Regions from separate parts of the Gordonia sp. C13 genome, predicted to be linked through region 1. Evidence: predicted binding sites of a transcription regulator. Region 1 holds the regulator's gene; the other holds the start of a gene.
The links. Region 1 encodes HspR, which represses chaperone genes until heat shock. Its sites were predicted from a motif close to ANNTGAGTNNNNNNNACTCANNT; they were not measured.
Positions count from the first base shown of each region.

Region 2: a site for HspR is predicted at 1,786-1,808, ahead of dnaK (molecular chaperone DnaK). Genes of this name have one in related genera too.

Region 1 covers NZ_JALPSY010000008.1:178,185-182,821, forward strand. Annotated here, with positions in the region: gene M1L58_RS09585 (FAD-binding oxidoreductase) at 1-163, shown strand, start outside; gene M1L58_RS09590 (hypothetical protein) at 177-1,253, opposite strand; gene M1L58_RS09595 (hypothetical protein) at 1,337-2,431, opposite strand; gene M1L58_RS09600 (SRPBCC family protein) at 2,541-3,008, opposite strand; gene M1L58_RS09605 (heat shock protein transcriptional repressor HspR) at 3,063-3,461, opposite strand; gene dnaJ (molecular chaperone DnaJ) at 3,465-4,637, opposite strand, start outside.
Region 2 covers NZ_JALPSY010000013.1:110,466-115,102, reverse strand. Annotated here, with positions in the region: gene dnaK (molecular chaperone DnaK) at 1-1,636, opposite strand, end outside; gene M1L58_RS12715 (hypothetical protein) at 1,989-3,182, shown strand; gene M1L58_RS12710 (DUF1214 domain-containing protein) at 3,179-4,264, shown strand; gene M1L58_RS12705 (sulfotransferase family protein) at 4,264-4,637, shown strand, end outside.

The DNA.
Region 1 (4,637 bases):
CCACAAGATCGGCACACTCGCCGACGTCGTCGCCGACGCCGGGAACTGGGCGGACCACCAGGTGCTCATCGCCGGATCGGCTCAGATGATCGAGGCGACCAGACGCAAACTCATCATCGTCGGGGTCCGCGCGAGCCGCATCCAGCACGACCCCGTGTACTGACCGCGGGCCGGCGTCAGGGCGCCGGCGATCCTGCGGCGGGCACCTCGACCGTGGTCGTCTCGGTCTCGGTGATGGTGAACGGCCCCGGGATCTCCTCGGTCACCGTCGTCGTCCGGGTGACCGGGCGCGGCGCGCTGGTGACCGTCGTCGTGCGGGCCCTCTCGGTCTCGGTCTCGATCCGGGTGACCGTCTTCGCGTCGGCGGTGATCGTGACGGCCGCGGGTGTCTCGGTGACCGTCACGGGAGCCGGTTCCGGGGTGTCGCCCTCGGCGGCCAGGAGCAGCGTCAGTCCGACCGCGCCGAGGAACACCGCGGCGCCGATCGCGGCGCCGACGAACCACCAGCGTCGTCCGGTCGACACCCGCGGGGCCGGGGTCGGGGCGGAGAGTGCCACCAGGGCGGCGTCGGCCGCGCCGATCGCGGACGCAAGAGGCGGGTTGTCTGCGACGGTGACGGGCCGCTGGGCAGCGTATTCGAAGGCCGGGGCGATACCCGGCATCTCTGCGCCGGGCCCGACCACGATGATCGAGGTGAGGTCGCGACCGCGCGGCAGCTTGGCGACCGCGGCCGCCAGCGCCGACGCCCCGTCCGGATCGGTGACGGGCGCGAGCCGGTGGGTGGTGAAATCGGCTGTTCCGAGGACCGCCCCCGAGGTCGTGTCGACCGTCGCCACCGTCGTACCGGACGCCGGTGCGGCCTCCCGATCGAGATCCACGACCGCGACGACGCCTCCACGGGTGGCATGAGTGCACGCGATCTCGGCGAGTGCCGAGGCGTAACCGGTGACGACGACACGGTCGTGCCAGGATTCGGCGGCGCCACTCGACCCGAAGGCCTGTGACAGGTGCTTGCGGACGTCCTCGCGGGACACGGAGACACCGATCAGGTCGACGACGACGGGCACCGAATCGACCAGCTCGACGATCGCGGCCTCTACCGCGGGAGCCGACGGATCAGGCAGGTCGACGAGGTTGCTGGCCAGGATGTGGCCATCGGCGTCGCGCACCACGGATGCGATCTGATCGTCCACGACGGATATCCCGAGAACCACGGATCCGGGCAGTCCCCCACTCGCCGGATCTTGGGTCATCGTCACCTCCACATCGACATTTGCCCATGCAGCCTAACGGCTGGGGCCGAATCTGTGGCAGCCGGACCGTCGGTGGTACCCCGTCAGACCGAGTCGGCGGGATGCTGGGTGTACGCGGCGTCGCGTACCGCCTCGTCGGTCTCCAACCCGGCACCGAGCGCACCGCCGACCGTGGCGAGTGAGCAGGTCAGCCAAGCCACCTCCAGGTAGTCGGTGATCCCGGGGTCGTGGGCGAGCGCGTCGCCGAAGACCTGCGGGACCACCAGGCACAGCGCGCCGACGGCCGAGAGGGCGAAGAGAGCGGCGTAGAGGGCCGCGACCCCGAGCACGACGGTGATGACCGTGACGGTGTTGAACAGGACGATCTGTTCGCGCGCCTGCCGCGACGAACCCCGCTCCCACAAGTTGGCGCCGATGATCAGGGTGGCAGTGATGGCGACGATCGAGCCGACGGCGACGCCGGTGAGTCGGACCCATCCGAAGGTATCCGCGAGCAGCCAGATGTCGGCGGTCACGAGCGCGAAGACGCCGGCGGCGATGGCGCCGGTGAGCGCGCGGGTCAGTCCGAGCGCGAGGCGCCACGGCCGGTTGGCGCGGACCATGCCGAAGAGGAGCCGGAGATTGCCGGTCAGCACCCGGGCGGTGAAGGCGGTGCCCTCGTCGTCGGTGTCGGTGCCGAGCTGGCGGACGCGGTGTCGTAGTGGCGACTTCGAGGGAGACTTCCCGTGTTGCCGGAGGTCGTCGGCGTCGGCACCGAGGAGCTGGCCGATGAGACCGGTGACGGTGGTGCGCGCACGCTGTCGCAGCCCGGTCGGGCCGAGGGCGGGTACCGACAGCACCGCGACGCCGTGCACCGCGTTCGCGTGAGCGACGACGGGACGCCTTCCCACGTGCAGGGGCAGGTCGGTCAGGCACACCACCAGATCCCATTCACGTTCGAGGAGAACGTCTCTCGCGGCGTCGACGATCTGGGCGTCGGTCGCCGGCGGCTGCACCACCGTCGCCTCGACGACCTCGACCTGCCACCGGGCCCCGGGGTAGGTCGTCTGCACGTGCTCGAGCAGGTCCGCGTCGACGAGTTTGCGGGCCAGCCCGATCGGCTGCCCGGGTGCGGCCACGACTCCGAGTACGACGACGGCTTCCGCGTCGGGTTGTGACGTCTCGTCCTCGAACTCCATGGGGTGGGCTTCCTTTCGCGGCCGCCCGGGGACGGCCTGATCAGGCGGTGAAGGTCTCGATCAGGGTGTGCTGTTCGACGGTCGACCGGGTCGGCATACCCGGCGAGGTTCAGCCGAATCGATTCGCGAGCGCCCGCAACGTGCCCTCGATACCCTGACCGTTCTTCTTGTCGTAGCCGATCAGCTCCATGATCTTCGGGAACTTGAGCGTGGAGTAGTCGAAGGTCTCGGTGACCTGCGTGGTCGTCGGCGACGTGGCGACGAGCTCCCAACGCCAGTGATGGCCCATGGGGTGCTTCCACTCGACGACGCGGTCGGTGTCGACGTCGGTCGCGGTGGAGGTGATCGTGTACGGAACACCGAACTGCTTCATCCCGACGCTGAATCGCGCGCCGGGGGTGAGCTTTTCCGGACCCTTGACAGGCGTGTCCCGCACCGTCCCCGAACCGTCCAGTTCGGGATGACGATGCGGGTTGGCGATGAGAGCGAAGACCTCGGCAGCCGGTGCGTCGACGACGATGCGCCGTGAAACGCGGTGCGGGCCCGTGTCAACGGTGGTGACGGTGTCGGAAGCCATACCTCCAAGGTACGCGGGACCTACCGGTCTCCCTGACGGAACGAGCCGGACCGTTCAGTCGCCGGAGCGTTTCCGCCGCGGCTGCCACACGACGAGGGCATTGGTCCGGGGCACCGGGACGAGCTCGCCCCCGCGACGATTCCGCGACGCAGCGACCTCGTCGGAGAGCTCACGGACACGCTGCTGCAGCGCCTCGACCTGATTGCTCAGGTCGATGATCCGTTTGATCCCTGCGAGGTTGACGCCCTCCTCCTGCGAGAGACGCTGGATCTCACGCAGGAGGTCGACGTCGCGAGACGAGTAGCGGCGACCGCCGCCGCTCGTGCGTTGCGGGGTGACCAGACCGAGACGGTCATAGGTCCGCAGGGTCTGGGCGTGCATGCCGGCGAGCTCGGCGGCCACCGAGATCATGAAGGTCGCGCCGTCGGCGTCGAAGTTCTTCTGACCGGCCATGACTCACTTCCCCCAGTTCGCCCGTGGATCGAAACCGCTTGCCCGCTCGGCCTGATCGTAGGCGCGCATCGCCTCGATCGCAGCGTCGTCGAGCTTGTCCGGCACCGCGACCTTGACCGTCACCAGCAGGTCGCCTGCACCGCCGGACCGCTTGGGGACGCCGCGGCCGCGCACGCGGAGCGTGCGGCCGTCGGTGGTGTTCGGCGGGATCTTGACCCCGACTGAGCCCTCGAGTGTCGGTACCGACACCGTCGCGCCGAGAACCAGTTCCGAGATCCGAACCGGGAGCTGCACCCGAAGGTCGTTGCCGCTGCGCGTGAACTGCTTGTGCGGCGTGACGTGGACGACGACGTAGAGGTCGCCCGACGGCGCTCCGCGACGTCCGGCCTCGCCCTGGCCGGCCAGCCGGATCCGTTGTCCGTCTTCGACTCCGGCCGGGATACGCACGTTGATGGTGCGCGTCCGGTTCTTGACTCCGCTGCCGGAGCAGTCGGTGCACGGGTCGTCGATCCGCGAGCCGGTGCCCTGGCAGTCCTGGCAGGGTTCGCTGAACCCGAAGGCACCCTGGTTGCGGCTGACGAAGCCGGAGCCGTTGCAATTGGGGCACACTCGCGGGCTGGTGCCGGGCTTGGCACCCGACCCGTGACAGGTGGTGCACGGGGACGGGCTGGTCACCCGCAGCGGGACCGTCGTGCCGAGCGCCGCGTCCTTGAAGGACAGCGTCGTCTCGGTTTCGAGGTCCTTGCCGCGACGGGGACGGCTGGCCGTCGATGTGCGTTGGGATCCGCCGCCCCGGTTGAAGAGTCCGTCGAAGATGTCGCCGAATCCGCCACCGCCGCCGGCCTGACCGCCGCCGAACAGGTCGCCGAGGTCGAAGTCGCCGCCGGTCGTGTACGTCGTACCGCCGCCGGGGAAACCGCCGCCCGGGAACCCGTTGCCGCCACCGCGGAATCGTCCGCCGGCGAACATCGCACGGGTCTCGTCGTACTCCTTGCGCTTCTCCGGATCGCTCAGCACGCTGTGGGCTTCGGACACCCGCTTGAAGCGCTCTTCGGCCGCGGAATCGCCGGGATTGGCATCCGGGTGCAGCTCGCGTGCGAGCTTGCGATAGGCCTTCTTGATCTCTTCAGCCGAAGCGTCAGAAGCAACGCCCAGGTCCTTGTAGAAGTCGTGTTC
Region 2 (4,637 bases), on a different contig from region 1:
CGTTGACCGCAGCCTCGACCTTTTCCTTCACGTCGGCCGGGACCTTGTCCTCGTTGTCCTTGAGGAACTTCTCGGTCTGGTGGACCAGCGACTCCGCCTGGTTGCGGGTCTCGGCCTCCTCGCGACGCTTGCGGTCCTCGTCGGCGTGCGCCTCGGCGTCCTTGATCATGCGGTCGATCTCGTCCTTGCTCAGGCCGGAACCGTCCTGGATGCGGATCGAGTTCTCCTTGCCGGTGCCCTTGTCCTTCGCGGTGACGTGCACGATGCCGTTGGCGTCGATGTCGAAGGTCACCTCGATCTGCGGGACACCCTGCGGCGCAGGCGCGATGCCACCCAGCTCGAAGCTGCCGAGCAGCTTGTTGTGCGAGGCGATCTCACGTTCACCCTGGTACACCTGGATCTGCACCGACGGCTGGTTGTCCTCGGCCGTGGTGTAGGTCTCCGAGCGCTTGGTCGGGATGGTGGTGTTGCGCTCGATCAGCTTGTGCATCACGCCGCCCTTGGTCTCGATGCCGAGGGACAGCGGGGTGACGTCGAGCAGCAGCACGTCCTTGACCTCGCCGCGGAGAACGCCGGCCTGCAGGGCGGCGCCGACGGCGACGACCTCGTCCGGGTTGACGCCCTTGTTGGGCTCGCGGCCACCGGTCAGCTCCTTGACCAGGTCGGTGACGGCCGGCATACGGGTGGAACCACCGACGAGCACGACGTGGTCGATGTCGCCGACGGAGATGCCCGCATCCTTGATGACGGCCTGGAACGGTGCGCGGGTGCGCTCGAGCAGATCAGAGGTGATCCGCTGGAACTCGCTGCGCGACAGCTGCTCGTCGAGGAACAGCGGGTTCTTGTCGGCGTCGACGGTGATGTACGGCAGGTTGATCGAGGTGCTCTGCGAGCTCGACAGTTCGATCTTGGCCTTCTCGGCAGCCTCACGCAGACGCTGCAGGGCCATCTTGTCCTTGGTCAGATCGATGCCGTTCTGAGCCTTGAACTTCTCGACGAGCCAGTCGACGACACGCTGATCCCAGTCGTCACCACCGAGGTGGTTGTCGCCGGAGGTCGCGCGAACCTCGACCACACCGTCGCCGATCTCGAGCAGCGAGACGTCGAAGGTACCGCCACCGAGGTCGAAGACCAGGATGGTCTGCTCCTTCTCGCCCTTGTCGAGTCCGTAGGCCAGGGCGGCCGCGGTGGGCTCGTTGACGATGCGCAGCACGTTGAGGCCGGCGATCTGGCCGGCTTCCTTCGTGGCCTGACGCTGGGAGTCGTTGAAGTAGGCGGGCACGGTGATCACGGCGTCGGTGACGTCCTCACCGAGGTACGCCTCGGCGTCGCGCTTGAGCTTCATAAGCGTGCGCGCGCTGATCTCCTGCGGGGTGTACTTCTTGTCGTCGATCTCGACCGTCCAGTCACCCTCACCCATGTGGCGCTTGACCGAGCGGATGGTGCGGTCGACGTTCGTGACCGCCTGGTTCTTGGCCGGCTGACCGACGAGCACCTCGCCGTTACGCGCAAAGGCGACCACGGACGGCGTGGTCCGCGAGCCCTCGGCGTTGGCGATGACCGACGCTTCGCCACCCTCGAGCACCGAAACCACGGAGTTGGTGGTGCCGAGGTCGATTCCAACAGCACGAGACATGTTTGGCTTCCTCCTAGTTTGTGGGTGTGCACCCAAGTCCTTTGGCCCCGCGGTTCGATGACGCGGGGATGATGTCCGAAACCCGGCGGGACCGGACTTCAGTGCGTCCGACTCATGTCCTACTCACAATGGAGCGTCGAGTCAAACTTACTTGAGTCAGTGTCACTCAGGTTTCTCGAAGTGTGTAACGGAACCCCTTCCGGGTTTGTTCCCGGATGACTGGAGAAAGTTGAGCGAGTTTCGCTCAACTGGCGACCTGATGATGTGGTCCTTGACACACCTGGGCCCGCCGGGCAGATTCACCAGCAACAGGAAGCACACGATTCCACTTGACCGTTGCCGAGGATCGCCCATGACGCAGACCAGTCCTACACCCACGAGGGGCACCAGGGACTCCCCGCCCTGTCGTCCGTATCGCATCGCCGTCTGGGGTCCCGGCGAGGTGGGCGGTGCCGTCATCCGGGCCGCACTCGCCGACCCCGCCTTCGAGGTGGTGGGCGCCCTCGTCCACAACCGTGAGAAGGACGGTAGGGACATCGGCGAGCTGGTCCGGACTGATCCGATCAAGATCGGCGCCACCCGCGACCGCGAGGCGTTCAAGGAACTCGACGTGGACTGTGTCGTCCTCACCCCGGCGCCGGCCGCGGTGATCAAGGGGCTCGACGACGACGTCGTCGATCTGCTGGAGGCGGGGAAGAACGTCGTGGCGACCGCGGCGTACCACAATGTGTCGATGCCGAACTGGCTCAGCCCGTTCCGCAAGTCCCCGCACCGGATGCTCGAGGCCTGCCATGCCGGCGGCGCCACCTTGCACGGCACCGGCGTCCATCCCACGTTCATCGTCGAGCGGGTCGCGATGACGATGGCCAGGGCGATGTCGTCGGTCAGTCATGTGCGGTCGGTGGAGGCCGTCGACTTCTCTCGTGCCGGATCGATGTGGGGCGGGTTGGGAGCACTCGGCTTCGGCGCCGAACTCGACTCCCTCAGTGCCGAATCCCCGGTCGCACGCGGCGGCGACATCTACTACGCCGATCTCACCGGCAACGTCGCCCATGCGCTGTACGGCGCGGACAGTTCCGAGGTGAGGGTCGAGACGTCGCTACGCGGAATCCCCGCCGAACGTGATGCGCAGGTGGGCGCGACCACCATCAGGAAGGGCACTGCGGCCGCCCTGCACCTGACGCATCGCGGCTACCTCGGTGACCATCATTTCTTCACCAACGAGGAATGCTGGTATCTCGCTTCGGTACCCACTCGGCCCGCTCGCTCCGCTCCCGGCGCCGAAGCGGTGTATCGAGGCGACGATCTGCCGTTCGGCGGGTTCACCAGCCCGATCGCGTACACACTGGTCATCAGCGGCGAACCGGCCGAGATGCGCACCCAGCTCGAGTTCGGCGTCGGGTCCGGCCACACCAACCCGATCACGACCGCGTCGGTACGGGCCGTGCTCGACGCCATCCCGGCGGTGGTCGACGCCGAACCGGGCATCCTCATCGACGACATCGGACCCCACTACCGGCACGACGACCGGGTCCGGCTCCCGTGACCGAGGACGCCCGACCAGAGGTCGCCGCGTGGAACGGTCTGGTCGACGCACTCCGCTCCGCCGGTGACAAACTCGCCGCCGACACCGCGGGCCTGGCCCCGGCAGAACAGGCCGACGGATTCCGCGCCCTGGTGCGCGCGTTGTCGAATCAGTTGTCTCGCTTCGAGGCCGACCGAGAACGCCCGGAGCTCATGCCGTTCAACGGGTGGCGGCACAAGTTCCTGATGGACAACCCCGATTTCCGGTACTGGGTCACCGAGGTCCGAGGTGACCGCGCCTACCGCATCCGCGGGAACCGCGGCGATGCGTCGTACATGTCGGTGACCGTCTACCGCCGGACCGGCGGCATCGGCGCCGAGGCAACGGCCCGCATCGACAGCGACACCATCAGATTCGACGACGACGGCGCCTTCGAGATCGTGCTCGGCGGCACCGCGCCGGGAGCCGGTGACCGGCTGGAGCTACCGGAGAAGGCCGGCGTCGTCTGGGTCCGGTTCTTCCACGACGACGTGGCTCGGGACGAAATGGGTTGGTGCAGTATCGAGCCGGTCGTCGAACCGCCGGTGCCGCCGTCCATCGACGCGGCGAGACTCGCGTCCTCGCTGGACTCTTTGGCGGCCACGACCTCGATGCTCCCGACGATCTTCGAGATGTCGACCAAGGACGATCTCGATCCACCGAACGTGTTGCGGCACTGGTCGGAGATGGCCGGTGGCGCCGTGTTCACCGAACCCGGAATCCACTACGTCCGCGGCGGCTGGCAGCTCGGACCCGGCGAGGCGCTGGTCGTCGAAGGGGATGTCGTCGAGTGTCGGTACTGGAACATCCTGGCGTACAGCCGCTTTCTGAACTCACTGGACTTCCGGTACCGAACGGTCTCGTACACGGGCACGACCGCGACCGTCGTCGACGGACGGTATCGGTTCGTGGTCGCGGCGGAGGACCCGTGCGGTTCGGGCGACTGGATCGATTCCGAGGGGCGCGACTTCGGGATCATCGTGATGCGTTTCCTCCAACCTGCCGACGCGCCTCCTCTGCCGTCCGCTCGGGTGGTCCGGCTCGACGAACTGCGAGGCGAGTGATGGTGACGTGGACGCCACCGCAGCGGAGTGAGGTCGCCGAGAGCATCTACGCGGCCGCAGAAGCCGATCGGATTGCCCGTCCCGAGCGGTACCGGCTAGGGGTCGAGGCAACCGACACGATCGTCGAACGGGCCACTGCCGAGCACGGTGTCGAGGGATTGGGCGACCCGACACTGTGGCGGCCGGGCCTGGAGCAGTATCTGGCGTCGGCGGCCGAGGACGGGCGTCTGAACGCTGTCGGCATCCGTAATGCGCAGGACGCGGTGATCGGGAAACTGCGGGCGCGCTCCATCTTCGACAAGACCCTGCGGAAAAGCCCGGAAGTGGCCGAACGCGAGGTGCTCCCGCCGATCGTGATCATCGGCGGCTGGCG